2 regions of the Caproicibacterium argilliputei genome follow, and region 2 is predicted to be linked to the other one. Evidence: a T-box and tRNA genes for the amino acid it is inferred to sense, from the RefSeq annotation. Region 2 holds a T-box; the other holds one or more tRNA genes.
What was found. A T-box is a leader RNA that pairs with one kind of tRNA and senses whether it is charged. The one in region 2 lies ahead of PXC00_RS02290 (valine--tRNA ligase), so its partner is inferred to be a tRNA-Val.

Region 1 (14,610 bases), 160 kb from region 2:
TCCGATGTTTATCACCATGAAAAATCTGCACCTGACCAATACCTTTTGGGTTTACATTCTGCCGGCAATTGTGCAGCCATTTAACATCATCCTGGTGAAAACCTATGTGGAGTCCATTCCAAGCGCCCTGCAGGAGGCCGCCGAAATCGACGGCGCGGGCATTTTGACGGTATTCTGGAAAGTTATTCTGCCAACCTGTACGCCGATTTTGGCAACGGTGGCGATTTTTGCGGCAGTCGGTCAGTGGAACTCCTTTCAGGATACTTTGATTTATGTGACGGACACCAAGCTGTACTCGCTGCAGTACCTGCTGTACCAGTACATCAATCAGGCGAATTCACTGGCGATGCTGGTGAAAAACAACGGCACCGCCGGCATGGATATGGCGGCGCTCGCCACCCAGCAGACGCCGACTTCTATCCGTATGACAGTGTCGGTCATTGTGGTGCTGCCGATTCTGTTTATTTACCCGATGTTCCAGCGGTATTTTGTCAAAGGCATTATGATTGGTTCGGTCAAAGGGTAAGAGTCAGCGGGTGCGTGCCCGCAAAACAGTTGTCTGAAGCAGGCAAAAAGAAGCCTGTTTTATAATAGGTATCAATGCATACAAATGGGAGGATTGCAACAATGAGAGTGACAAAAAGAGTAGCCGCTGCACTGCTCTGTGCAGCAATGTTGGTCAGCAGCACAGCCTGCAGCGGGGGGAGCGGCTCGTCGTCCGTTTCTGCCGGCAGCGCTGCGGGGAGCACCGCCGCTTCCGATACCGGCACGGGCAGTTCCAAGTACAAAAAGTTTATTACCGTGGATGTCTTTGACAGCCAGGCAAACTATCAGGGCAAGCAGTCCGGCTGGTTTGCAAAAATTGTAAAGGATAAGTTTAACATGGAGCTGAACATCATCGCGCCGAACGTGGCAGGCGGCGGCGACACCCTGTTTCAGACACGCTCCGCCGCAGGCGACTTGGGCGACTTAATCCTGACCGGTGCCAACAACGGACGGCTTTCGACGATGGTTAAGGCGGGTCTTCTGGCAGACATGACCGACTTGATGAAGAATGAAAAGAACATTTCTAATTACAGCAGCGCCATCACAGAAACCAACAAGCTGGCGTCAAAAACAGGAATGTGGGCAATCCCCAGCCAGATTTCCAGCCAGACTGCAGACACCCCTAGTGAAGGCTTGGACCCGACCTTCGGCCCGTATGTCCGCTGGGATGCTTACAAAAAAGCCGGTTATCCGGAAATGAAGAGCATGGATGACCTGCTCACAGTCTGGAAAAAGATGCAGGATGCTGTGCCGAAGAGCGACTCCGGCAAAAAGACCTACGCTGTCTCCCTCTTTAAAGACTGGGACGACAACATGATGAACAATGCCAAGCAGCCTACCTGCCTGTATGGCTACGATGAGATGGGCTTTGTGCTTGCCAAAGCAGACGGCAGCGATTACCAGAGCATCGTCGACAGCAATTCGATTTACAACAAGGTGCTCAAGCTGTTCTTTAAGGCGAACCAGATGGGTTTGGTAGACCCAGAGTCCACTTCACAGAACTACGATACGCTTAACAGTAAGTACAAGGACGGTCAGGTTCTGTACTCGCCGTGGCCGTGGCTGGGGCAGGCCGCTTACAACACAACCGAACATAAGCAGGCTGGCAAAGGCTTCATGCTGGCACCGATTGACGACATGAAAATTTTCTCCTACGGCTGTGTGCCGAACGGCAATCCCTCCAACTGCATTTCCATCGGCAGCAAGGCGGAGGATCCGCAGCGTCTGGCAGACTTTATCGACTGGCTCTACTCGCCGGAAGGCATTGAGGATACCATGGGCGCCGGCCCGAAGGGCTTGACCTGGGAAATGAAGGACGGAAAGCCGGCTTTGACGGAGTTCGGCAAGAAAGCGCAGCTTGGCGGCGACGCAACACTTCCGGCGTCGTATGGCGGCGGCAGCTGGAAAGACGGCGTTTCGCAGCTGAACTTTAACACCGTTACGCCGGTCGACATCGACCCCGAAACCAAGTCTACCTATTCTTACACCATGTGGGACAGCGTGCTGAGCGAAAACACAACGGCACTGGACACCGATTGGCAGAAAAAGATGGGCACAAAAACAACGATTGACTATCTCAAAAAACATGATATGCTGATGGTAGCGCCCGGCAGCGGTTACGCTGCGCCGGAGGTCAGTTCCGACATCGCAACGCTGCGCAATCAGTGCAAGCAGGTTATTGTTGCAGATTCCTGGAAAATGATTTTCGCAAAGGATGAAAATGAATTTAACAGTCTTCTGAAGGATATGCAGACCACAGTGAAGGGCTTGGGTTACGACCAGGTTTTGGCGGTGGATATGAAGGATGCAAAGGATCAGCAGACTGCCCGCGAAACGATCATGAAGACAAACGGAAGCAGCGCCAGCAGCAAATAAGCGCTGAAAACAGGAGGGCACTGGCTCAAGTCAGCGCCCTCTTTTTCTGGGTGTAATGAATTAGGAGGACTTTAAAATGTTACTGGAAAAAGGAAGCAGGCTGGTCATGATTGGAGATTCCGTGACAGACTGCGGCAGAAATTATCAGGCGGCGCCGGCTGCGTGGGACTCCTACGGCGATGGCTACGTCCGTTTGGTCAATGCTGTGCTGACCGGCTTGGCGCCGGAGCAGAAAATCATGGTGGTTAATAAAGGCGTCAACGGCGATACCATCCGCCACCTGAAAGCACGCTGGAAGCAGGATGTGACCGCCCTGCATCCGGATTATCTTTCCGTGATGATTGGCATTAACGACGTCTGGCGCCAGTTTGACGGGGAGCTGCAGCAGCTGGAAACGGTCAGTCCGGCGGAGTACGAGCAGACATACTGCGAATTGCTGGAACAGACCAAGCCACAGGTAAAGAATATTTTCATTTTTAGTCCGTTTTTTATGGAGCTGAACCGCAGCGATCCCATGCGCCGGCGGGTGGATGAGTACGCCGCCATTGCGCGCAGGATTGCGGAAAAGTTTGGGCTGCCGTACATCGACGTGCAGAAACGAATCGACCGATATCTGCAGTCGCTTTCCTATTTTTACATCAGCGCGGACCGTGTGCACCCCAACCTGCAGGGTCACATGATTTTGGCGAAAGCATTTTTGGACACTGTCGAATTTGACTGGAAAGAAAGGTGAGTAAAATGGGAACAGAGAGCACAATTCCCTTTGACGAGCAGGCATATTTGGCTGAGATTGACCGGGTGGTCGGGCAGGGGCCGTTTCATGACAACTGGGATTCGCTGGCCGCGTTTGAGCCGCCGCGCTGGTTTCGTGAAGCAAAATTCGGCATTTTCCTGCACTGGGGCATTTACAGTGTGCCGGCATTCAATAATGAGTGGTACTCGCGCAATATGTACATCCAGGGGAAGCCGGAGTACGAGCACCACCGGGAAACCTACGGCGCGCAGGAACAGTTCGGCTACAAAGACTTTATTCCGCAGTTTCGTGCGGAAAAGTTTGACGCGGCGCAGTGGGCGGCGCTGTTTCGGCAGGCCGGCGCCAAGTATGTGTTTCCAGTGGCAGAGCATCATGATGGTTTTCAGATGTATCGCAGTGCACTTTCACACTGGAATGCGTGGGAAATGGGGCCGCACCGCGACATCCTCGGTGAGCTGAAGCTTGCGCTGGAGGCGCAGGGGCTGACGTTTTGCACGTCGTCGCACCGCGCGGAGCATTGGTTCTTTATGAGTCACGGCAAAGAATTTCCGAGTGACATTCATGAGCCGCTGCACCGCGGGGATTTTTACTGGCCCGCCATGCCGGAACCGAATCCTGAAGACCTGCAGAGCAAGCCATACCCTACGGAAGCGTACCTGACCGATTGGCTGCTGCGCACCTGTGAGCTGATTGACCGCTATCGCCCTGCCGTGCTGTACTTTGACTGGTGGATTCAGCATGAAGCCTTTAAGCCCTACCTGCGGCGGCTGGCGGCGTATTACTACAACCGTGGCGCACAGTGGGGCAAACCGACCGCCATTTGCTACAAACATGATTCCATGATGTTTGGCAGCGGTGTGGTGGAGGTGGAGCGCGGCAAATTTGCACAGGCGCAGCCGTTCTTCTGGCAGTCTGATACCGCCATTGCAAACAATTCCTGGTGCTATACGGATTCCCTGGATTATAAAACACCGCGTCAGATTCTGCTGGAGCTGGTGGATATCGTCAGCAAAAACGGCAACTTGCTGCTGAATGTCGGGCCGAAGTCCGACGGCACCATTCCGGACACCGACCAGAAAATCCTGCGGGAAGTCGGCGGTTGGCTGCAGGTGAACGGCGAGGCGATTTATGGCAGCCGCCCGTGGCGCAAGTGCGGCGAGGGGCCGACCAAAGAGGCGCAGGGGCAGTTTACAGACAGTCAGGAGCCTGCATACACGCCGGCGGATATCCGCTTCACGGTACACGGCGGCAGCCTGTACTGCACAGTTCTGCGCTGGCCGGAAGACGGCTGTGTGACCGTGCGCTCCCTGAGACTGCCTGAAAACCAAAATATTCCGGAGTTCCACGGTCTGATTCAGAAGCTGTCGGTGCTGGGCTGCACGGAAAAGCCAAAGTGGACGCGCGATACCGCGGGGCTGCACCTGCAGGCGCCATTTATGAAAAGCGCATACCCGGTGGTCATCAAAGTGGAAATGCAGTAAATGAAAAAACCTGCTGCGGGAAGTATGGATTCCCGCAGCAGGTTTTTTATGCTTTCATAGAGAAGCTGTTTTACCAAATACCCAGAAAACGCTGCATCAGCAGGCTGACGCAACTGATGGCAACCCAACAGCAGAAGCCGAGGAAAATCGGCTTGGCACCTGTTTTAATCAATTTCACAATGTGTGTGTTTAAACCGATGGCGGCCATTGCCATCACAATGAAAAATTTGCTCAGCCATGTCAGCGGGCCTGTCACCGCAGCCGGAAAGGAGAAAACCGTGGTTGCGACCGAAGCAAGAACAAAGAACAGGACAAACCAAGGGAAAATTTTTCGCAGCTGCACTTTGCTTGCGCCGGATGCTTCTTCACAACGGCGCGTACGAATCAGGGAAAGCACCAGCGTGATGGGAATAATGGCCAGTGTCCGTGTCATTTTAACGATTGCCGCGCTGTTCAGCGTGTTGCTGCCGTGGATTCCGTCCCAAGCGGTTGCCGCTGCCGTGACAGAAGAGGTGTCGTTGACGGCAGTACCGGCAAACAGACCGAATCCGGTATTAGAAAGGCCGAGCGCGCCGCCGAGTGCCGGAAAAATTATGGCGGCAATGACGTTAAAAAGAAAGATTACAGAAATTGACTGCGCAATTTCTTCATCGTTTGCATCAATGACCGGTGCGGTTGCCGCAATGGCAGAACCGCCGCAAATGGAGGAACCGACGCCAACGAGAACAGCGCTGTTTTCTGGAATTTTCAGAATTTTATAAAGCAGATACGATGTCAGCAGAGAGGTGGAGATGGTTGCCGCAATAATGGGGAGGGACTGCTTTCCCTCTGCCAGCACATCTGCCAGATTCATACCGAACCCCAGCAGAACAACTGCAGTCTGGAGAATTTTCTTGGAGGTAAAGTTGATGCCAGGGTCAAGGGATGTCCGCTTTTTCAGCAGTAGTGCCAGCACCATGCCAATGAGAATGGCAAACACCGGACCGCCAATCACCGGGAAAAGCGTGCCCAGCAGCATGGCGGGTACGGCGATGGCAAAGCAGAGCAGCAGACCCTTTCCGTTTTGTTTCAAAAAGTTCATTGTATGTTTCCTTCCTTTCTACAGCAAGTATCATAACACGCTTCTTCGATAAAATAAAATTATAAATATTTATTTTATCATCAATTTGTTTTATAATAGAAAGCAGGAGGCGATGCTATGCTGGATTATCGGATGGAAACATTTTTTACAGTCTGCCAAACTATGAACTTTACACACGCGGCACAGCGGCTGCATCTTACGCAGCCGGCGGTATCCCACCAGATTCAGCAGCTGGAAGAGCTATATCAGGTTAAGCTGTTTGAAAATCACGGAAAGAAGCTGACCCTGACACCGGCCGGCCGCGCGCTGCAGTCCGCTGCGGTTACCATGCGGCACGATTCGCTGCTGCTTGCACAGCAACTGCGGCAGATTGACGGCGGGGCGCGGCAGATGATATTTGGCGCTACGCTTACGGCGGGACCTTATGCAATTCTGCCGCCGCTGCTGCGGTATCTGCAGGCGAACCCACAGCTGAATTTGAGACTGGTAATTGCGGATACGACCGACCTGCTGACACAAATTGAGCAGGGGAAAATTGACTTTGCCGTAGTCGAAGGTTTTTTTCCGAAAAAGGAGTATGAAGCGATTCCCTATGCGCGAGAAACGTTTGTCGCCGTCTGCGCGCAGGACTATGTTTTCCACCGGTCGGTGGAAACCGTGGAGGATTTGCTGGAAGAGCGACTGCTGGTGCGGGAAAAAGGCTCCGGCACACGTAGTATTTTGGAAACCTATCTGCACAGCCGCAACCTGATGCTGGAGGATTTTCCGCATTGGGCGGAGGTGAACAGTATTCTGATGCTGAAGCAGATGGCCTGTGCGGGCTGCGGTGTGACTTTTCTGTATGAAACCGCGGTACAGGAGGAACTGCAAAACGGCTTGCTGCGGCGCGTCCCGCTGCGGGATTTTTCGCTGGCACACGATTTTTCGTTTGTCTGGCGGCGCGGGAGCGTTTTTTCTGCGCACTATCGGCAGATTTTTGAGGACTTCTGTGCGCTGCGGTGAGCTGATGGGTTTTCCATGTGTGTCGGATAATCACAGCAGGATGCGCGCAGAATAGTGGTACGGCTTTCACAGCCAAAAGGAGAACAGCAGGGCAGCCGATGCCGCTGCGGAGTCTGTGAGGCTTTTCTTTATACAGAAATGTACCAGGGGGCAGCGCTTGACAAGTTTTGTGTTTTCCCGTATAATAGCTCTTGTCTTCTTAAAGGGAGTAGTTTGAAAATGCACTGCCAACACCTCGGCCTTACAGCCTGGCAGTGTGTGCCGAATTCGGTAACAAGACTTTTCGATGACTGTTCATCTTTGCGTGAACGGTTGGCGATAAGTCTTTTTTATTGCCTGCCGCACGCGCTAAAAAAAGGAGCGTATCAAATGGCAGACAATTTTTACAACCTTTCCGCAGCAGAAGCCCTGCAGAAAGAAAAGACCGGCGCACAGGGGCTGACCGCTGCACAGGCGGCGGAACGCCTCGCGCAGTTTGGCCCCAACAAGCTGGACGAGGGCAAGCGCAAAAGCACCTTTGTGGTGTTTTTGGAGCAGTTTAAAGACTTGCTGGTCGCCATCCTGGCGGTGGCGGCAATCATCTCTATGATTTCCGGTCAGGTGGAAAGCACCATCGTCATTTTTGCGGTGTTGATTCTCAATGCGATTTTGGGTACGGTGCAGTATGTGAAGGCGGAAAAGTCCCTTGCCAGCTTAAAGGCGATGTCCACCCCCACTGCCAAAGTCCTGCGGGGCGGCACCCGCATGGAGGTGCCCTCCGAGCAGGTGGTGCCCGGCGACATCGTGCTGTTGGAGGCGGGCGATTTGGTCGTGGCGGACGGCCGCGTGGCAGAGAATTTTTCGCTGAAAGTGAATGAAAGCTCGCTGACCGGCGAAAGCGTGGATGTGGAAAAGTCGGAAGAAACGCTTTTGCAGGAGAAGGTGGCGCTCGGTGACCGCAAAAACATGGTTTTTTCCGGCTCGCTGGTTACGTACGGACGCGCTTCCGTGGTGGTGACCGGCACCGGTATGCAGACGGAACTCGGTAAAATTGCCGCGTTGATGAACCAAACTGAGCAGCGGCGTACCCCCCTGCAGAAAAGTTTGGATGATTTCAGTAAGAAGCTTTCGATAGTCATTATGGCAATCAGCGCTGTGGTGTTCCTGCTTTCTGTATTCCGCACGCATATGCCCATTTTGGATTCGCTGATGTTCGCTGTAGCGCTGGCGGTTGCCGCCATTCCGGAGGCGCTTTCTTCCATTGTAACCATCGTGCAGGCGGTCGGCACCCAGAAGATGGCGAAGCAGCACGCCATTATTAAAGATTTAAAAGCGGTGGAAACACTCGGCTCCGTGTCGGTCATCTGCTCTGACAAAACCGGTACGCTCACGCAGAACCGGATGTGCGTACAGAAAATTTATGCTGACCATGCCATGCTGGACGGCAAAGATTTGGAACTGGCAAACGACCCGCAGCGATTGCTGCTGAAGACTGCCCTGCTGGCGAGTGACGCAACAGAAGATGAGGAAGCGGGCACGGCCATTGGCGACCCGACCGAAGTGGCACTGGTGCATTTGGGCAGCCTGTTCGGTGTGGAGGAAACCACTTACCGGAAGCAGCATCCCCGCCTGCGCGAGTTAACGTTTGACTCGAACCGCAAGCTGATGAGTACGCTGCACGAAATTGACGGCAAACCGACCCTGCTGACCAAGGGCGCGATTGACGTGCTGCTGCAGCGTTCTACCCATCTGTTTACCAGTGACGGCATTGTGCCGATGACAGACAGCGAGCGTGCCGAGATTGCGCGCGTGAATCAGGAGCTTTCCGAGCAGGGTCTGCGCGTGCTGGCGTTTGCCTGCCGCGAACTGCCGGAAGTGCGCGACCTGACATTTGAAGATGAAAATGCCTTTATCTTTATCGGGTTAATTTCCATGATTGACCCGCCGCGCGAGGAGTCTGTGCAGGCGGTTGCCGACGCCAAGCGCGCGGGAATCCGCACTGTGATGATTACCGGCGACCACAAGGTGACGGCGGCCGCGATTGCGAAGCAAATCGGCATTTTCGAGGATGGCGACCTGGCGGTCAACGGCACGGAGCTGGACGCTATGACTGACGAGGAACTGGACAAAAAGCTGCCGAATATTGCGGTGTACGCCCGCGTTTCTCCTGAACATAAAATCCGCATAGTCACGGCGTGGCAGCGGCGCGGATGTATCGTGTCCATGACCGGAGACGGTGTAAATGACGCGCCTGCGCTCAAGCAGGCGGACATCGGCGTGGCCATGGGCATTACCGGCACTGAGGTCAGCAAGGATGCCGCCTCGATGATTCTTTCGGACGACAATTTCGCGACCATTGTCAAAGCAGTTGTAAACGGCAGAAGTGTGTTTGCAAACATCAAAAATTCCATCCAGTTTTTGCTTTCGGGCAATATGTCCGCCATTCTGTGTGTGCTGTTTACGTCCCTGATGATGCTGCCGGTGCCGTTTGCGCCGGTGCACCTGCTCTTTATTAACCTGCTGACCGACAGCCTGCCCGCCATTGCCATTGGCATGGAACCGGCGCGGCGCGGCCTGCTGGACCAGAAACCGCGCAACCCGAAGGAGTCCATTTTAAACGGCAGCCTGCTGCGCAAAATCTTCGGGCAGGGTTTGCTGATTGCTGTCTTTGTGATGCTCGCGTTTTACAGCGGCTACTCCGCGGGCGGCGCGGCACTTGCCAGCACCATGGCATTTGCGACGCTGACGCTTGCGCGCTTGTTCCACGGCTTTAACTGTCGCGGCCGCGCGTCCATTTTCCGTTTGAAATTCACCTCAAACCCTTACTCGCTGCTGGCGTTCTTTGCCGGAGTGGCACTGCTGGCACTGGTGCTGTTCGTTCCGGCAATGGAGGGACTGTTCCTGGTGGCGCCGCTGACCGGCGAACACGCCATGCAGATTCTACTGCTTGCGTTTGCGCCGACCCTGCTGATTCAGGTCTTTAAGGGTATCCGCGACCGTGTGGAAAAAGCATAAAATATCGGAGATTTTTAGAATGAGAGCTGCCGCAGGTGTATTTTCCTGCGGCGGCTCTTTTCGGAATTTCGGAAGTATGGTATGCTTGTGGGAGAGAAAAGGGAAGGGGGCGCAGTCATGCGGTCTTTTTTGCCGTACCACTCGCCGGTCGGCACGCTTTGGGTGATGGAAAACGGACAGGCAATTACGGAAATCAGAAAAAGCGAAACACCGCCCGCCATAGGGATACAGCAGGAAACACAGTTGCTGCAAATGGCGGTGCAGCAGCTGCAAGCGTACTTTGCAGGCAAGCGGAAAGTGTTTTCCCTGCCGCTTGCTCCGAAGGGAACGCCGTTTCAAAAGCGGGTGTGGCGTACCCTGCTGCAGATTCCCTATGGGGAAACACGCAGCTACGGGCAGATTGCGCAGGCAGTGGGAAACCCAAAAGCTTGCCGGGCAGTCGGCATGGCGAATCACCGCAACCCGATTTTGCTTGTGGTGCCGTGCCACCGTGTCATCGGCAAAAACGGTTCGCTGACCGGCTACGGCGGCGGGCTAAAAACCAAAGCCTACCTGCTGCAGCTGGAGCAGGGTGACCGGAAAGGAATCCTGTATGGAAATTTTTGAGTTGGAGCAAATCCTACACACGCTTGCAGAGCCGTCTTACTGTGCATTTTCCGGCAGACTGCTTCCGCCGGAGGCGGCACAGAGGCTGCTCGGCGTGCGCCTGCCGCATCTGCGAAAAATCGCCCGGGAACTGGCCCGCGAAGACTGGCGAACGTTTCTGCGGGGGTGCCCGGACGATTACTTTGAGGAAACGATGCTGCAGGGGATGGTCATTGGCTGCGCAAAAGCGGAGCCGCAGGAAACCCTTGCATATGTACAAAATTTTGTGCCGAAAATCAATAACTGGTCAGTGTGCGACAGCTTCTGCGCTGGGCTGCGGGTGGCGCGCAGGGCGCCAGAGCCAGTTTGGCGGTTTTTGCAGCCGTATCTGGCAGACGAACGTGAATACTTTGCACGCTTCGGGCTGGTGATGCTGCTGGCTCACTTTGCGGATACAGACCACGCACAGGCGGCGCTGCAGCGGATTGATCGGATGACCAGCCGGGCATACTATGCACAGATGGCGGCGGCGTGGGCGGTGTCAGTTTACTATGTGCACTGCCCGGAAATAACGACTGCGTACCTGCACAGCAGTCGTCTGGATGCGTTTACCTACCGAAAAGCGCTGCAGAAAATCACCGAGTCCAACCGCGTGCCGCAGGCACAGCGGGAAGCCATCCGCGCGGGGCTGCGGTCCTCAGCCCAGTTTCATCTGTGATGCGCGCAGAATCAACTGTGCGGCGTTGTCCAGACCAATGCTGCCGGTGTTGAGACACAGGTCGTAGTTTTCCGGGCTGCCCCACTTGGCGCCAGTGTAAAAGTTGCAGTAAGCGGCGCGGCGCTTGTCGACTTTGGCAACAATGTCGCCTGCCTTTTGTGTGTCAACACCGTATTCCTCAATGGTACGCTGCACGCGCAGCTTCCGGTCTGCATAGAGGTACACTTTGAACACGTGCGGAAAGTCGCGCAGAATATAGTCCGCGCAGCGACCGACGATGATGCACGGCCCTTTTCTGGCGGCTTCCTGGATAATCTGTGTCTGCAGTAGAAACAGCTGGTCATTCAGGGGCAGGTTCGCGGCGGTGCCGGGCATGGCGTAAGAGTAGTTGCCCATCACCAGGGAGTACAGCAGACTGCTGGTGTGGCGTTCATCAGCTTTCTGAAATACTTCTTCGCTCATGCCGCTTTTTTTAGCAGCAAGTGCAACCAGTTCTTTGTCATAGTAAGGCAACTCCAGTTTTTCAGCAAGGGCGCGGCCAATTCGGCGGCCGCCGCTTCCATACTGGCGGGCAATGGTAATGACAGGCATGGTGGGCACCTCGTTTCTGGTGAAAATTTATAAAATATAATTGTATATTATAAATTGTTTATCGCAAAATGTCAACTACTTGACAACACAGAGAATTCATCCTAAAATGACTCTAAGAAAATGTGAGAGAAGGACAAGCAAATGGATACACCGTTTTGGAAAAAGGTCGGCGCGTTTGCGCTTTTTATTGTTGTAATTGTTCTGCTTTGCAATGTACTTTCCTTTGTCTTTAGGATTGCAATGCTTGTCGTGGCGGTTGTGCTGACCGTTGCTTTGGTTGCTTATATTGTTGAGCACCTGAAAAAGAAGCGGAATGGATGATGGAAAATGCAGATTGCAGTGTATGTGGTTCCAATAGCGGCGATGGCAGTGCTGCTGCTGCTGGCGGTGCAATTAGTGCGCGGACGCGCCGGCAGAGTTGCAGCGCTGTTCAGCAGTGTGCCTGCCGACAAAAAAAAGAAGGCTGACCAATGGCGGACGGGTCGCTTTTTGGGCAAATGTCTGTTTGCGGAGACCGGCTGCCTGTTGCTGCTCTTTGCAGGTGCATGGTTGGCGCAGATTTGGTTGATGATTGCAGGCCTGCTGGCAGTGGTGGCTGTGACGGGTGGGGCATTCCTGCTGGTGGCAAGGGATGGCCGTTCTGCTCAGAAAAAAGCGCCGTAAACGCATTTTTTGAAAAAAAGCTTGCTTTTTCTGCGAAACTGCAGTATAATAAACAAGCGCTGTTGAGAAGAAATAATATTTGGACGTTTAGCTCAGCTGGCTAGAGCATCCGCTTGACGTGCGGAAGGTCATAGGTTCGAGTCCTATAACGTCCACCAAAAATTGTGATAATGAGGCGAGTTGTGGTTGCAACTGGCCTTGTTATCATAAACGGATATGTTTAGCATTTTGAAATACTAAGCACATCCGTTTATGATAACCTCTAGCAGCGCTGTGAACACTGCAAAAAAATTATCATAAACTTTTAAGTCTTGCATACGAGCATGGCGAATGCTTGTCCATTGCCGGGGTGTAAACACACCGGACAGTCCTTTCAGGGCGCACACAATGCGGTGATGCGTTCAATGTGCAAGTATCATTGTTCCTTCCGGGATTATTGCCACTGACAGCCGATGTCAGTTGGTGGGAGTTGTGGCTCGCTTCTCAATTACAGGTCATGGCCACCCACAGGCTTTGCGCTTTCACTGTCGTGTCCTCTCGGTACACGTTGACGTTTGCGCGCCGGACAGGGATTAAGATACACAAGACTTTTGGGTTTTCAAAGATCTCACAAGTGCATTACAATATTTTCAAAGTAGCCGCTGCATTGAACAGTCCGTCACGCTACGGAAGCTGGCGAGTTACCGAGAAGATAAAGACAATGCACATTGTGGCGCTTTTTTACTTGGCGCGTCCGGAACAAGTTGTTGTGAAGCAAAAAAAGAAACGGCTTCCATTCTCCTGCGCAAAAGGTTAGAATGAAAGTCGCTTGACAAATGTATGAAGTTAACGCTATAATACTAGCGAGTAACTGCATTTCACAAGTCATAACGGTTCGTGTTAAACCTTTATGGCGCATGGTTGCTGGACGTTTTGTGGACGTTCAACAGCCTGTGGTTTGCATATTCAATTTCTACTTACTTCGCCATAATACCATATTATGGCTTAGAAATCAAGTAGGAATTTTCCAACCGCCTGAAAAGGCGGTTTTTTCTTGCTCATTTTCTTTTGCTTTCCTGATTCCTATATCCATTATACAATGAGTACCTTTATATCACAAGCTGTAAAATCACTAAATCTGTAAGCTAAAAATTGTGCAATATATCAGTACCCTTATTTCACAGATTGTGTTATGCTTAAAATGAGAAATGGGGGATATTATGAAAACAAGTGAAGCGCAGCGACGAGCTGTCGACAAATATAATACTAATCATGATGATGTGAAGGTACGCTTTAAGAAAGGCTCCAGAGATGTTGTGCGCGCCTATGCGGTGGTGCACGGTTATAACTCTTTACAGGATTACATCAAGCAGCTGGTGCAGGCCGACTCCGGCATAGAGGTGTAAGTGCGACAATTTGTCGGACTTGCACTTGCATTTTCAAATCACTTTGGTATAATAAAGCTATCCTATAAATACAAATTTTGGTGATGAAAATGGATTGTTATCAAATATTGGGCGTTTCACCCGATGCAACACCGGAAGATATAAGAATAGCTTATCGAAATCTTGCAAAGAAATACCATCCAGATAATTATGTGGGTAATCCTTTAGCTGACCTTGCATCTGAAAAGATGAAGGAAATTAATCAGGCGTATGATGCAGTTAAATCAGGGGCAGCCAATCCTACTGCCGAAGATTCGTCCTCAGATGATTTTACAATAGATCCGTATGAGGTATTGGGCATTTCTCCTGATGCAACGGTGAATGATATTAAATTGGCTCATATAATGTATATGCTCCACCATAAGGGGGACGAAGAAGCTCTACGTATTGGGAAAATAGCATATGCCTTTCTTATGAAAGATTACCCTGACAGTGAAGATACAAATGACAGCGAGTATATGAACTATAATGATTCATATACTTATGAGACTTACGAACCGGAACAAATTACATATCACAGGAGAGATATAATTCACACGTTACCTGTACTTGATTTCCTACTATCAAGTGCATTCTTTGCAATTATGACTAATGTGATTTTCCGAATTCATCCGGCATTTTGTTTCCTGATTGGTATTGGTGTAGGTATAGTTCTGGCACTTATTTTTATGACTAGAGTAGGAAACTGGATATTGTCTGTCATATACAGTTTGATATGGGGTTATGTAGGATTTGCATTTGGTTGTTTACTTTTCAATGGTGATAAAATATGGATGTGGACACTATTTGGAATTGTTACGTTCTTTGCACTTTTATATCATAAAACGCATAGTGTAAGTGCATAGGTGCGACAATTTGTCGGACTTACAGATTTGATTCACATTTCAAGTTGTTGA
Region 2 (14,610 bases):
AAAGGATTTTTCTGCCAGAAAGGCGAACTGCGGGCCGCCGATTAAGACTTCGCGAAACGACTTTAAGGGGGTTTCGTGCAGCGGCTTGTGGGCGCCGGTGGGGGTGGTCACCACGGCAATGTCGACCATGCCGTTTTTGAGTGCGGAAAGCGCTTGTGGGGTAGACTGATTGGAGATGCGCAGACGGATACCGGGGTAAGTCATGTGAAAGCTGCGCAGCTTTTCCAGTAAAAGACCGTACAGCGCCGTTTCACTGGTGCCGATGGAAAGGATGCCACTCTGCAGGGTCTTATCGGTGGAAAGTTCCTCTTCGCCGGCACGAATCTGTTCGTAGGCGACGGCGACGTGCGCGTAAAGCTTTTCCCCCTCCGGCGTAAGGGTAACGCCGCGGTTGGTGCGCAGAAAAAGCCTGCAGCCCAGCTCATGCTCCAGGTTGTTCATGCAGCGGGTGATATTTGGCTGGCCGTTCAGCAGGATATTTGCGGCTTTTGTAAAGCTTTGATACTTCGCAACATAGTAAAAAATGCGGTAATACTCATAACTGACACTCATTTTTCTAGATCCTCTGCCATGTAAAATTGATATGACGAATATCTCAAAGATACCTTTTACAGCTTTCTGATTATCTAGTATACTAAAATGGGAAAGGAAAAGCAAGCCGCAGGGCGCGTACAGTGGGGTACTTGTTTTTTCTGACAGAAAAATAAGGAAATGGAGTGAACGGTTGTGACAAATCTTCTGGAAGCACTGATGATTTTATGTTTTGGTCTTTCGTGGCCGATTTCGATTTACCGCTCGTACGTGGCCAGAACCGCAAAGGGAAAGAGCCTCTTTTTTGAGGTGTTCCTGTGGGTTGGCTATGTGTTCGGTATTATTCGGGAGTTTATGCAGTACTTTTCCGGCCAGGGGCTGGACTTTCTGTTTTACCTGGGGTGGGTATTCTATTTTCTGAATATCACGGAAATCACCATCGATATGCTGCTGTATCTGCGCAACGCAAAGCTGGATAAGCAGAGGGAAGAGCAGCTTGCGCAGGAGTTGGAGCCAAAAACCGAACAGACCACCGCCGGTAAAGAAAGCGAGTAAATTTTGCAGCAGGCAGAAACAAATTGATTGTATGAACTGTAAAGAAGGAAGGTTTGACTTATGAGTAATCAGCGGTTTGTGGTAACCATCAGCCATCAGCTTGGCTGCGGAGGGGCGTACATCGGGCAGAAAATCGCGGAGGAATTTCAGATTCCTTTTGTGGATCGCGATATTCTGAAGCGAGTTGCCGATGAGCTGCACCTGGCGGAAGCGGATTTGGAGAACCGTGACGAGCGGCTTTCTTCCGTATGGGAGAAGCTGACGGAGCAGATGTATACGGCGCCGGCGGCGGGCTGGGTGCCCCAGTACCACCCGAGCGATAAGGAGCTTTTCTATTTGGAGTCGGAGTATATCCTGAAAATCGCGGAAAAAACCTCTGCGGTGATTTTGGGTCGCGGCGGCCGCTATCTGCTTCGGGATGCACCGCGGCACGTCCGCATTTTTGTCACGGCAGAAATGCCGGAACGGGTGGAACGTGTAGCGGCGCTTTTCCACATTTCCAAAGATGCCGCAAAGACAAAAATTGAAACGAATGACCAGCAGCGGATTGCGTTTAACCGCACATTTACCAAGTCTGACCGCCTGGATGTGCGCCTGTATGATCTGGCTGTGAACACGTCGGCACTAGGGCTGGACTGTGCGGCAAACCTTGTGCTGCAGAGCGTGCGCGCCAAGCTGTCCCTGAAAGAAGTTTGAGCAGTAGCTATAATATAAGAACAAAGCCTCTCCCTGCCGTTCGCAGCGGAAGGGCCTTGTTCTGTGCCGGACCGGCTTACTGCGCAGTGCAGAAAAGTACCGAAGCCCGACATAAAAAGCCGGAGCAGAACCTCTCCCATAGGAGTGTCCTGCTCCGGTTTTTGGATTCATCAATGGTAGTTGTGGTAACTGCCTGTATGGCGCCTGCTGCGGTTTTTGCTGGCACTGCGGCGTCCACGGTATTTGCGGCTGCCGCCGCCCCGGCGGTGGCGGCTGCGCAAGGCGCGCAGTAGAAAGGCTGCCAAAACAATAACGGCTGCCACGCCAACGACTGTCGCGGCGGTGCGGAACCATGATGTCTTGTAAAAGGCAACGTATTGCTCCACATCGTCAGAGGCAACCAGACTGACAGTTGCCAGCGTTTCGTTATTGTACAGTACGGTCACCGTGCCGATTTTCTGCCCTTTTTTCACAGGCGCCGCAATACTTTTCGGCAAGGACACCTTGGTGGTGGGACTGGTTCCGCCGGTCGGCAGCATCGCGCTGTAATCGGAAGCGGGCACGACCGACAGCTGCTGCTTTTTGTCTTTTGCCTGCTGCACCGGCACCGTTGCCACTGCTTTGGATTTTGAGAGGATGTCCTGCTTTTTCAGCGAATCAAACGCCCAGGTGTAAAGCTGGCGTGAGTCCTCAAATGCCCCGTTGGTCACGACTGCTTTCCCGTTTTTGACACTTGGTGCGCCTAAAGCTGCACAAAGGTAATTAACGCCGTCTTTGGAGGCAGTGGATACCAGACAGTAGCCGGCCTCGTCAGAAGTGCCGGTTTTTCCGGTGGTGCAGGGTGCATAGTAATAACTGGAGGTTTTGTCCAACAGCTTGTTAGAGGTTTTCAGTTTGCGTGCCGGCGTGTAGTTGGTGGCAGGGACGGTGTAGGATGCGGTGGATGTGATTTGCTTAAACAGCGGCAGCGTCTGTGCGTATTTGTAAATCTTTGCAAGGTCGCTGACCGTTGTATAGTGGTCTTTATCGTACTTGCCGAATACATTGGTGTAATTGGTGTTGGCACAGCCGAGGTCTTTGGCTTTTTGATTCATCAGCTGTACGAACTGCGACAGATTGCCGCCCGATGCGGATTCTGCCAGCGCGATGGCGGCATCATTGCCGGAGGGGATGAGCATACAGTACATCAGGTTCAGAGCGGAAATTTTTTCTCCCACAGCCAGCTGCACGGTGACAAAGGAACGGTTCGGCAGTTGTGCCTGCACATCGTTTGAAATGGTGACGATGGTGCCTTTGGGGTCTTTAATCAACTGGGACGCTACAATAAAAGTCATAATTTTCGTTGTAGAGGCCTGTGGAACTTTTAGATTTTCATTTTTGGCGTAAACGGTGTCGCCGCTGTCGAGATTGACAAGTTCCAACGCTTTGCTTTGCGGGATGAAGCCGGGGTTCAGGTTCACTGCCTGTACGGGAATGGTCACTGTTACAAGAACAAAAATCGCCGCACAGGTCGTGCAGAGCCATTGTTTCAGTTTCTTTTTCATGTTGTTTCTCCTTCCAGCAGATACACCCTTACTATAGCACGGAATGCGAAAAAGGTAAAGTGAGCAGTGCAAAAAACGGGCGGTGTCCACACCGGCAGAAATTTGCATTTTTCAGCGGTACACGATAAAATAAAAAACAAGCAGGCATACATTGCAGCCTGCAAGCGACTTTTGGGGATGCGGGAGGAATTGATTTGGATAGACCATATTCGTTGGGAAGCACACTGCTTGGCTGCGCCACTTCTGCCACGCAGATTGAGGGGAGCCCTACGAAAAACAGCTGGTACGACTGGGCAGAGGAATCCGGCAGGCTAAAGGACGCCTCCAGCCCGAAGAATGCCAATCAGCACTGGCAGCGCTGGCGCGAAGATAATCGGCTGATTCAAGAAATGGGCCTGCAGGTGTACCGCATGAGTTTGGAGTGGAGCCGGATTGAGCCGGAAGAGGGGCATTTCTGCCGGCAGGCGGTCAACCATTACCGGGCGGAAATCGAGGATTTGCAGAAGATGGGTGTTAAAGTCCTGGTTACCCTGCACCACTTCTCCAATCCATCCTGGTTCGAAAGCCGGGGCGGATTTTTGCTGAAAGAAAGTCCAGCAATTTTTCTGCGCTATGTGACGTATGTGGTAGAGGCCATCGGGGATTTGGTCAGCGATTATGTCACACTGAATGAACCGAATGTTTATGTGACGCTCAGCTATTTTCTGGCGCAATGGCCGCCGGCTAAGCACAACCCCGGGCAGGCGGTGCGGGTTATGCGCAATCTGGTGTACTGTCACCTGACCGCCTACCGGCGGATTCACCGGATTCGCGCGGAGCGCGGTTTTCCAGGCAGAACCATGGTTGGCTTTGCGGAGCACCTGCGCGTGTTTACACCGGCACAGCCAAAAGACCGACCGCTTGCGAACGGCATGGAGTACCTGTTTCAGGGACTGACAGAAGCGATGTACACCGGTCGGCTGACGCTGCCCTTGGGGGTGGAGGCGCCACTGGGGGACGGTCGCTTTTACGATTACATCGGAATCAATTACTACACCCGCATTTGGGTGCATGGTGTAAATACGGCCGGCAGACCGGGGCGGCCGGTTAACGACCTTGGCTGGGAGATTTATCCGGAGGGGCTGGGCATTCTTATGCGCCATCGTTACAAACGCTTCACGGCACCCATATGGGTGACAGAAAACGGCGTGGCAGACCGGGATGACAAATACCGCTGCCGGTTTCTGTATGACCATCTGCGGCAGATTGCGGAAAGTGGGCTGCCAGTGGAGCGGTACTACCACTGGTCCTTTATGGATAACTTTGAGTGGGCGGAAGGCGAAACTGCTGCATTCGGCTTAATCGGCTGTGACTTTCAAACGCAAAAACGCACCATCCGCCGCAGTGCTCGTTTTTACAAGGAGATTATTCAGAACCACGGTGTCACACAGCCGATGATTGACCACTACCTGCGCTGAAACGGTGCGACTTTTGAAAATGTGGGGAAAGCGCCGAAAACTTTATTTTATTCTGCAAAGTAAAGCGTACAGGGGGCGCATAGAATACCAAGCAAAATAATTGAAAGCTTTTTAGCAATCCTCGTGTTTTTTAAAAGCCGAACCTGCAAAAAACAAAAAGTAATTCGGCATTTCTCCAAAAGGGTTTACCTGCCCCTGTCCGTCTGCTATGATACTGGCAGAGGAAGCAAACAGAACCCAAAGAAGCAAGGAGGAACCCGCTATGTTTGTTACAAAACCAGACCGTCCGGACAGAGTGAAAGTCGGAGAGCCGGTGGTACGCCAGGAAATCCGCGTGGTGCCCAGCGCAACCCGCACACCTTTCCCGAGCCTGGTCGGCGGGGCCGACCGCACCGACCGTGTGGAACCAGTGCCGGAGCGGGAGCGATTTTCCTGATTCTTTATGAATGACCTATTGAAAAAGAACACTGCCAAAAAAGGCGGTGTTCTTTTTTTATGCAGCCTGCTTCTTCCTTTAAGACCTTGGGGCGTTGCCCCAAACCCTACCGCCCTTGAAAGGGCGGGCGGAACTTTTGCTGAAAGGACTTCGAAGTGTCTGCGTTCTTTTGACGCAGACTATAAAAGAAGAGAGGAAAGTTTCCGTGAGCTTCAGCACACTGCGTGCAGGCTGAGCCTGCCTTGGGGCGTTGCCCCAAACCTTAGTCGCTTTCTGAGAAAGCGACGGAAAGCAACGTTTTCGAAGTGTCTGCGTTCTTTTGACGCAGATTATAAAAGAAGAGGGGAAAGTTTCCGTGAGCTTCAGCACACTGCGTGCAGGCTGAGCCTGCTTTGGGGCGTTGCCCCAAACCCTACCGCCCTTGAAAGGGCGGGCGGAACTTTTGCTGAAAGGACTTCGAAGTGTCTGCGTTCTTTTGACGCAGATTATAAAAGAAAAGGGGAAAGTTTCCGTGAGCTTCAGCACACTGCGTGCAGGCTGAGCCTGCCTTGGGGCGTTGCCCCAAACCTTAGTCGCTTTCTGAGAAAGCGACGGAAAGCAACGTTTTCGAAGTGTCTGCGTCCTTTTGACGCAGATTATAAAAGAAAAGGGGAAAGTTCCCGTGAGCTTCAGCACACCGCGTGCAGGCTGAGCCTGCCACACCGCGTGCAGGCTCAGCCTGCCTGCGGGGATTCCCCGTTGCTGAATTCACTGAGATGCAGACCTTTGTTGTGGTCGATTGCCCAAGAGATGTTCCATTCGCTGACAAACAGAAGCAGGTGGCTGCCCTTTAAGTCCTGAATGCAACGGGTGTCGCTGGTCAGATCCAAAGTCTTGGGGTCAAGATCTTCGTTTTGAATCCAGCGGATATATTCGTGCGGCAGACTTTCCATGCGGATGTCTACCTTGTATTCATTTTTCAGGCGATACTCCAGAACTTCAAACTGCAGAACACCGACAACACCGACAATGACTTCTTCCATGCTGCCGTTCAGCTCCTGAAAAATTTGAATGGCACCTTCCTGTGCGATTTGCGTAATGCCCTTGACAAACTGCTTGCGCTTCATGGTGTCTACCGGAGAAACACGGCTGAAATGTTCCGGCGCAAAGGTCGGAATTCCGCCAAACGTGAATTTTTTGGCAGGGGAGCACAGCGTGTCGCCAATAGAAAATACACCCGGGTCAAACACGCCGATGATGTCGCCCGCATACGCGTGGTCAATGACTTCCCGCTGCTCTGCCATGAGTTGCTGCGGCTGCATCAGCTTCATTTTGCGCCCGCCCTGCATATGCATGACTTCCATGCCGCGGTCAAACTCACCGGAGCAAATACGCATGAATGCCACGCGGTCGCGGTGTGCTTTGTTCATATTCGCCTGAATCTTAAACACAAATGCGGAAAAGTCCGGGTCGGTCGGGTTTACCGTTCCGGCGGTGGACTCACGCGGCAGCGGCGGTGTGGTCATGCGCAGAAATTCCTGCAGAAACGGTTCCACACCGAAATTGGTCAGCGCGGAGCCGAAAAAGACCGGGGAAAGTTTGCCCTGCCGCACGTCTTCCAGTGAAAATTCTTCGCCCGCGCCGTCCAGCAGTTCCACATCGTCCCGCAGAGTTGCGAGTAGGTCATCGCCAAGCAGACCGGCAAGCTTCGGGTCGGAAAGGTCACTGGCGGATTCTGCTACCTGATGCGCGCCGTTGGCGGTTTCTTCGGCGGTAAAGGTCAGAATTTTCTTTGCGGCGCGGTCATAAACACCCTGAAAGTCACGGCCGCTGCCGATGGGCCAGTTGACCGCGTAAGTCTTGATGCCCAGCTCTTCTTCAATTTGTTCGGTCAGGTCATAGGGACTGCGGGCGTCGCGGTCCATTTTGTTGATGAACGTGAAAATCGGAATGTTGCGCAGCGTGCAGACTTTAAACAGCTTGCGGGTCTGCTTTTCCACGCCCTTGCCGGCGTCAATGACCATCACGGCACTGTCTGCCGCCATCAGCGTGCGGTAAGTGTCCTCTGAAAAGTCCTGATGGCCGGGGGTGTCCAGAATGTTGATGCAGAAATTGTTGTACGCAAACTGCATGACAGATGAGGTTACAGAAATGCCGCGCTGCTTTTCGATTTCCATCCAATCAGAAACGGCATGGCGCATATTTCGCTTGCCCTTGACCATGCCGGCCTGCTGAATGGCGCCTCCGTACAGCAGCAGCTTCTCGGTCAGGGTGGTTTTACCGGCGTCTGGGTGCGAGATAATCGCAAAGGTGCGGCGCCGCTCGATTTCCTGTTTATAATCCAGCATAAATGAGGGTCCCTCCGAATGATTGTAATACTTGTATGCGCGAAATGAATCTGTTTTACACAGGGGCCCCTCCTAAACTTTCAAATTTTCCGTACCTTATAGTTTATCAAAAAACAGCGCTTCCTGCAAATGTTTTTTAGAAGTTTGAGGAATTGTGCTATAATCAAAGAAATCTCATAAAAAGCAGGGAGCGGAAAGCAAATGAATCCGACAGAAAAGGCGACTTCCCGTCTGAAGCAGGAACCACTGCACTATATCAGCATCTTGGAGCCGCTGCGCAGGGGGACGGCGCAACTCCTTTACGCGGGTGAGGACGGCGTGCAGATTCGTCTGGGTCAGACAGTGTTGCAAAGCGCGGTTTCGCCGCAGGCTGCAGAGCGCCTGCTGAACCGTCTGCCACAGGTTCCACAGATGTTTGTTGCGCATGAAGATTACGAAAAGGAACTTTTCGAGCGGCTTTGCGGCGGGCGGGACGCATTTGAGCCGGGAATGTGCAATCCCTGCCGAACGGCGGTTTATACGGACAGCGAGCCGCTGCCCGTTTCAGAAACGTTTGATATCCGCAGGCTGGGTTCGGCGTATGCCGAAGCGGTCGCGAAGCAGTACCACCTGTTTGATGATTTGGCATATATTCAGGAACGGATTGCGGCGGGCGTCTTTTACGGCGCCTTTCTCGGCGGGGAGCTGACTGGATTTATTGGCGAGCACAGCGAAGGCGCCATGGGAATGCTGGAGGTGCTTCCAAAATTCCGGCGCATGGGAGTGGCCTCTGCGCTGGAGGCGGATGCGGTTAACCGGAACCTTGCGGCAGGGCACACCGCTTTCTGCGATGTCATCCTCGGCAATGAGGCTTCTTTTGCGCTGCAGCGCACTTTGGGGCTTTCTGTTGCCGCGCGGCCGCATTACTGGCTGGCTGCGCCGGAGCGTGCGGAAAATTGACTTTTGCCCCGCAAAATTCTATAATGAATGCAAATGGATAGCAAGTACAGGGGGTGTGTGTATGCCGGACGAAACTTTAAAAGCCAAAGAACTGAAAACCACCCGCCGCCGCGAGGCAATTCTGGAGGTGCTTCGCACAGCACAGAAGCCAATGACGGCGGAGGCGGTCTACATGGCGGTTCTGCCGGTCATGCATATGAGCGTTTCCACGGCGTACCGCACGCTGGCAACGCTGACGGAAAAGGAAATTCTGTCAAAGGAGTTGGGGCAGGACGGCAAGGCGTACTTTCAGCTGAACGACCACCGCCACTGCCACTTCCTGCGCTGTACCGGCTGCGGCGAGATTATCCCGCTGGACGGCTGTCCAGTTGAAAAGCTGGAGAAAGAATGGGCGGCAAAAACCGGGTATCAAATCACCGGACACAGCCTGGAACTTTCCGGACTGTGCCCGAAGTGCGCCGCAAAGAGGAGTGGGAAACCGCATGAAAAATGAATGGGCAAGGACGGAACTGCTGCTGGGCGGACAGGCACTGGAGGAGCTGCAAGCGTCTTCCGTGCTGCTGTTTGGCGTGGGTGGCGTGGGCGGCTTTGCCGCGGAGGCGCTTTGCCGCTGCGGCATCGGTTCCTTTACGCTGGTGGATAAAGACACCGTCAGCCTGTCGAACCTGAACCGGCAGATTATCGCTCTGCACAGTACCATCGGGCAGTACAAAACCGATGTGATGCGCGCGCGGATGCTGGACATTAACCCCCGTGTGCAGGTGGAAAGCTGTCGCCTGTTTTACACAGCGGAAAATGCGGAGCAGTTTGACTTTGCACACTACAATTATGTGATTGATGCGGTCGATACAGTCAGCACCAAGCTGCTGATTGCGCAGCGCGCGTATGAGGCGCGCGTGCCGGTCATCAGCGCGATGGGTGCCGCGAATAAGCTGGACCCCACGCGCTTCTGCGTGAAAGATATTTTCCAAACGCAGATGGACCCGCTGGCGCGCGTGATGCGCCGGGAATTGCGCAGGCGGGGCGTGCCGAAGCTCAAGGTGGTCTGCAGTGAGGAGCCGGCGCAGGTTCCGCGGCCAAGTGAAGAGCCGCCAGCCCCCGGCAAGCGCACCACGCCGGGCAGCGTGAGCTTTGTACCCAGCGTGGCGGGGCTGATTCTGGCGGGCGCGGTCATCAGGGAGCTTACCGGTCTTTCTACAGGAGCACAGATATGATAAAAGCGGTTATTTTCGATATGGACGGCACCATTTTTGACACAGAGCGGATTTACCATGATGCCTGGATGGCAGCCGGTGTGCCGGAAGAATTGTACTGGCAGATGATTGGCCGCGGCCACGCGGAAATCCAGGAAATGTTCCGGCAGCATATGGATGTGCCGCCACAAGTGCTGTATGAGCGCTGTGATGCGGAAACAAAGCGGCTGCTGGCGCCGGGGGTACCGAAAAAGCCCGGTCTGGATGCTTTGCTGCAGCACCTGCGCCAGCAGGACTACCGCATGGCGCTTGCCACGTCTTCGCTGACCGAAAATGCTGGGGAAAAGCTGCGCCGCGCGGAAGTGACGGACTTTTTTGACGTGGTCATCGGCGGGGACCAAGTGGAACATGGCAAGCCCGCGCCGGACATTTACCGGAAAGCCGCCGATGCAGTGCACTGCGCACCGGCGGAATGCATGGTGCTGGAGGACAGCTTTAACGGGGTGCGCGGCGGGCACGCGGCGGGGATGTACACGGTGATGATTCCCGACCTGCTGCAGCCGGACGCGGAAATCCGCGTGCTGGCGGATGCAGTACTGCCCTCTTTGGCAGAAGTTGCGCCGCTGCTTCTGCGGTTGGCAAATGCTTGACATTCCACTGCGGCGCGCTTATAATGCAACTATATCGATAACAGCAGCGATGGGGAAAAAGACACCGGCACATAGCTGCAGAGAGCAGGCGGAACGGTGAAAGCCTGTGCGTGTGCCGGTGCGGATAAGTCACCCCGGAGCCGGCAGCCTGAACGCAGAGTAAGGCTGCCCGTTTGCCGGCGTTAACGGAACAAGCGGGCCTTCGGGTCAATGCGGGTGGTACCGCGGAATGGGTTTGTACATTTCGCCCCGGACAGGAGTTTTTTACTTCTGCCCGGGGCTTTTTTAATTTTGAAGGAGGAAAACGGAATGAGCAAGGAACTTGCAAAAACCTACAACCCCGGCGAAGTGGAAGACCGGATTTATGATTTCTGGCTGAAGGGCGGTTACTTCCACGCGGAGCCGGACCCGAAAAAGGAACCGTACACCATTGTGATGCCGCCGCCGAACATTACGGGGCAGCTGCACATGGGGCACGCCATGGATAACACTCTGCAGGATATTTTGATTCGCTGGCGGCGGATGCAGGGGCGCGACACGCTTTGGGTGCCGGGCACCGACCACGCCTCCATTGCAACGGAAGCAAAAATTGTGGAGGCTATGCGCAAAGAGGGCATTACCAAGGAGCAGATTGGCCGCGAGGAATTTTTGAAGCGTGCGTGGGCGTGGAAAGAAAAGTTTGGCGGACGCATTGAGCAGCAGCTGCGCAAGCTGGGCGTTTCTTGTGACTGGGACCGCAAGCGCTTCACCATGGATGAGGGCTGCAGCAAAGCGGTTCGGGAAGTTTTTGTGCGCTTGTATGAAAAGGACTTGATTTATCGTGGCGAGCGCATCATCAACTGGTGCCCCCACTGCAAAACCACGATTTCCGACGCGGAAGTGGAGTTTGTGGAGAAGGACGGCTCTTTCTGGCATTTGCGTTATCCGTTTAAAGACGGCAGCGGCTACCTGGAGCTTGCCACGACCCGTCCGGAAACCATGCTGGGCGATACCGCCGTGGCGGTGCACCCGGACGATGAACGCTATAAAGACATCGTTGGCAAAACTTTGATTTTGCCGCTGGTCGGGCGCGAGATTCCGGTGGTTGCGGATGCGTATGTGGAGCAGGACTTCGGCACCGGCGTTGTGAAAATTACGCCCGCGCATGACCCGAACGACTTTGAAGTCGGCCGCCGCCATAACCTGCCGGTCATCAATGTGATGAACGAGGACGGTTCCATCAATGAAAATGGCGGCAAGTACGCCGGTCTGTCCGGCTTGGAAGCAAGAAAGCAGATTGTGCAGGAGCTGGACGAGCAGGGCTTCTTGGTGCGTGTCGAGCCGATTCAGCACAATGTTGGCACGTGCTACCGCTGCCACAGCACGATTGAACCGCGTGTTTCCAAGCAGTGGTTTGTCAAAATGGAGCCGCTGGCAAAGCCGGCGATTGCCGCCGTGCGGGAAAAGAAAGTCCGCCTGATTCCGGAACGTATGGACAAGATTTATTTCAACTGGATGGAAAACATCAAGGACTGGTGCATCTCCCGGCAGCTCTGGTGGGGTCACCGGATTCCCGCGTGGTATTGCGAGGACTGCGGGGAGATGACTGTTGCCCGTACCGCGCCGGACACCTGCCCCAAGTGCGGCGGCGCCCACCTGCACCAAGACCCGGACACGCTGGACACTTGGTTCAGCTCTGCGCTGTGGCCATTCAGTACCTTGGGCTGGCCCGAAAAAACCGCGGAGCTGGCGCATTACTATCCGACTAACACACTGGTCACCGGCTACGACATCATCTTCTTTTGGGTGGCGCGCATGATTTTCTCCGGCATTGAGCAGATGGGCGAGGTTCCGTTTGACACGGTGCTGTTCCATGGCTTGATTCGGGACAGCCAGGGCCGCAAGATGAGCAAGTCCCTGGGCAACGGCATTGACCCGCTGGAGGTGGTTGACAGCTACGGCGCGGATGCATTGCGCTTTACACTGATTACGGGCATCAGCCCCGGAAACGACACGCGCTACTCGGAAGAGCGCGTGCAGGCAAGCCGGAACTTTGCCAATAAGATTTGGAACGCTTCGCGCTTTATTTTGATGAACATCGAGGGCAAAGCGGTGCCGGACGCCCTGCCGCAGGCGCTTTCTATGGAGGATAAGTGGATTCTGCACGCCTTTAACCGGCTTGCCGGAGAGATTAACGACAATCTGGAAAAATTTGAATTTGGCATCGCCGCGCAGAAGCTGCACGATTTCCTGTGGGAGCAGTTCTGCGACTGGTACATTGAAATTGCCAAGATTCGTCTGAACGGCAGCGATGAAGAAGCGGCGCAGCAGGTGCGCCAGGTACTGGTGTGGGTGATGAACCGCACGCTGGCGCTGCTGCACCCCTTCATGCCGTACATCACGGAGGAAATCTGGCAGACGCTGCCGCATACCGGCGAAGCGCTGATGGTTGCGCTGTACCCGCAGTACGACACGTCGCTGACCTTTGTGCAGGATGCGGAAAAGATGGAGGCCATCATGGCGGCGGTGCGCGGCGTGCGCAACCGCCGTGCGGAAATGAACGTGGAGCCGTCCCGCAAGACGAAGCTGTACATTGCTTCGGACAAAGCGGATACCTTCCGCGCAGGGGAAGAAATCTTCAAGCGGCTTGCGTATGCAACCGGCATTGAAACAGCGGCTGCCTTTGACCTTTCGGGTGCGGTGACCATTGTGACGCCGGATGCGAAGATTTTCATCCAGATGGATGAACTGGTCGACAAGGAAGCCGAGCGCAAGCGGCTGACCAAAGAATTGGAAACCGCGCAGAAGGGCTACCAAAACGCGCAGGCGAAGCTGCAGAATGAAAAATTCATGAGCAAAGCGCCCGAAAAAGTCGTTGCGGGCGTGCGTGCCAATGCGGAAAAGCTGAAAGCACACATCGAACTGATTGCATCCAGCCTGGACGCACTGAAATGACGTACGAGGAAACGCTTGCAAAGATTTTTGCGCTGCACCGCTTTCAAAAGGTGCCGGGTCTTGCACATCTGCGCAGCCTGCTGCACATTCTGGGCGACCCGCAGGAGCGGCTTTCCTTTGTGCACGTTGCCGGAACAAACGGCAAGGGTTCCACCAGTACAATGATTGCGTCCATGCTGCGCAAATCCGGGTACCGAACCGGTCTGTTTGTTTCACCGTTTGTTACGGATTTCTGTGAACGCATACAGCTTAACAACCGCCCGATTTCCCACAGGAATCTTGCCCAGGCGGCAGAGGAAGTTTTTCCGCCGCTGCTGAAACTGGAACAGAGCGGGCAGGAAATTTCCGAGTTTGAAGCGATTACCGCACTGGCACTGTATTGGTTTGCACAGCAGGCCTGCGAGGTGGTTGTGCTGGAGGTCGGTCTTGGCGGCCGGCTGGATGCCACCAATGTCATCCGCGCGCCGCTCTGCGCGGTGCTGACGCATATTTCCTATGACCATACGGAGATTCTGGGAAATACGCTGACGCAGATTGCCACGGAGAAATGCGGGATTCTCAAGGAGGGCTGCGAGGTGGTTACAGCCGCCGGACAGGATTCGGAGGCGCTGGCGGTGATTCGCCGCACGGCGCAGGAGAGGCACTGCCGCCTGACGGAAACCGACCCCGCGCTGCTGCAGGTGGCGCAAGAAACGCTTACCGGAACGCGGATGCTGTACGGCACAGAACTGCTGGAGATGAGCCTGCTGGGGGCGTATCAGGTGACTAACGCCGCGGCTGCACTGACCTGCGCGCAGGTGCTGCGTACTCGAAAAGGGCTGTGCCGCATGACCAAGGCATCTGTCGCCGCCGGACTTGCCGCCGCGCGGATGCCTGCCCGCTTTGAGGTGGTCAGCCGCCGCCCGCTTGTGGTGATTGACGGCGCGCACAACCCGGACGGCGCGCGGGCACTTGCGGAAAGTCTGCGCCGCTATCTGCCTGGAAAGCATCTGGTGGCGCTGACCGGTATGTGCGCGGACAAAGACACGGCACACTTTGTGCAGACGCTGGCGCCGCTGTTCGCGCAGGCGGTCACACTGTCGATTCAAAATCCCCGCACCCTGCAGGCAGAGGCGCTGGCGGCGCTTTGGCGGCGGGCCGGTGTGGAAACACATACCGGCAGCTATGCGGCGCAGGCACTGGCGTATGCGGTGCAGCTTGCGGGGGCGGACGGCGCCGTGGTGGTCTGCGGCTCCCTGTACTTTGCCGGGGAGCTGCGCCCGATTGCACTGGAAATGCTGCCGCTGCTTCGGTAAGACGGCTTAAAAATGAAACGATGAAACCGGCACCCTGCTTTGCGGCGGGGTGC

Region 1: it encodes a tRNA-Val, which carries the amino acid that the T-box ahead of PXC00_RS02290 (valine--tRNA ligase) is inferred to sense. The anticodon was not compared.

Annotation. Positions count from the first base shown of each region.
Region 1 is NZ_CP135996.1:634,667-649,276, forward strand. It holds gene PXC00_RS02970 (carbohydrate ABC transporter permease) at 1-526, shown strand, start outside; gene PXC00_RS02975 (type 2 periplasmic-binding domain-containing protein) at 628-2,421, shown strand; gene PXC00_RS02980 (SGNH/GDSL hydrolase family protein) at 2,498-3,154, shown strand; gene PXC00_RS02985 (alpha-L-fucosidase) at 3,160-4,656, shown strand; gene PXC00_RS02990 (YeiH family protein) at 4,727-5,737, opposite strand; gene PXC00_RS02995 (LysR family transcriptional regulator) at 5,855-6,739, shown strand; gene PXC00_RS03000 (cation-translocating P-type ATPase) at 7,109-9,733, shown strand; gene PXC00_RS03005 (methylated-DNA--[protein]-cysteine S-methyltransferase) at 9,851-10,339, shown strand; gene PXC00_RS03010 (DNA alkylation repair protein) at 10,326-11,036, shown strand; gene PXC00_RS03015 (cytidylate kinase-like family protein) at 11,016-11,627, opposite strand; gene PXC00_RS03020 (hypothetical protein) at 11,769-11,948, shown strand; gene PXC00_RS03025 (hypothetical protein) at 11,955-12,290, shown strand; tRNA gene PXC00_RS03030 (tRNA-Val) at 12,372-12,448, shown strand; gene PXC00_RS03035 (hypothetical protein) at 13,490-13,675, shown strand; gene PXC00_RS03040 (DnaJ domain-containing protein) at 13,765-14,559, shown strand.
Region 2 is NZ_CP135996.1:473,215-487,824, forward strand. It holds gene PXC00_RS02235 (LysR family transcriptional regulator) at 1-552, opposite strand, end outside; gene PXC00_RS02240 (hypothetical protein) at 727-1,086, shown strand; gene PXC00_RS02245 (cytidylate kinase-like family protein) at 1,147-1,782, shown strand; gene PXC00_RS02250 (D-alanyl-D-alanine carboxypeptidase family protein) at 1,953-3,326, opposite strand; gene PXC00_RS02255 (glycoside hydrolase family 1 protein) at 3,521-4,783, shown strand; gene PXC00_RS02260 (hypothetical protein) at 5,046-5,219, shown strand; gene PXC00_RS02265 (peptide chain release factor 3) at 5,933-7,546, opposite strand; gene PXC00_RS02270 (GNAT family N-acetyltransferase) at 7,748-8,485, shown strand; gene PXC00_RS02275 (Fur family transcriptional regulator) at 8,547-8,978, shown strand; gene PXC00_RS02280 (tRNA threonylcarbamoyladenosine dehydratase) at 8,968-9,699, shown strand; gene PXC00_RS02285 (HAD family hydrolase) at 9,696-10,328, shown strand; T-box leader at 10,366-10,583, shown strand; gene PXC00_RS02290 (valine--tRNA ligase) at 10,638-13,262, shown strand; gene PXC00_RS02295 (bifunctional folylpolyglutamate synthase/dihydrofolate synthase) at 13,259-14,557, shown strand.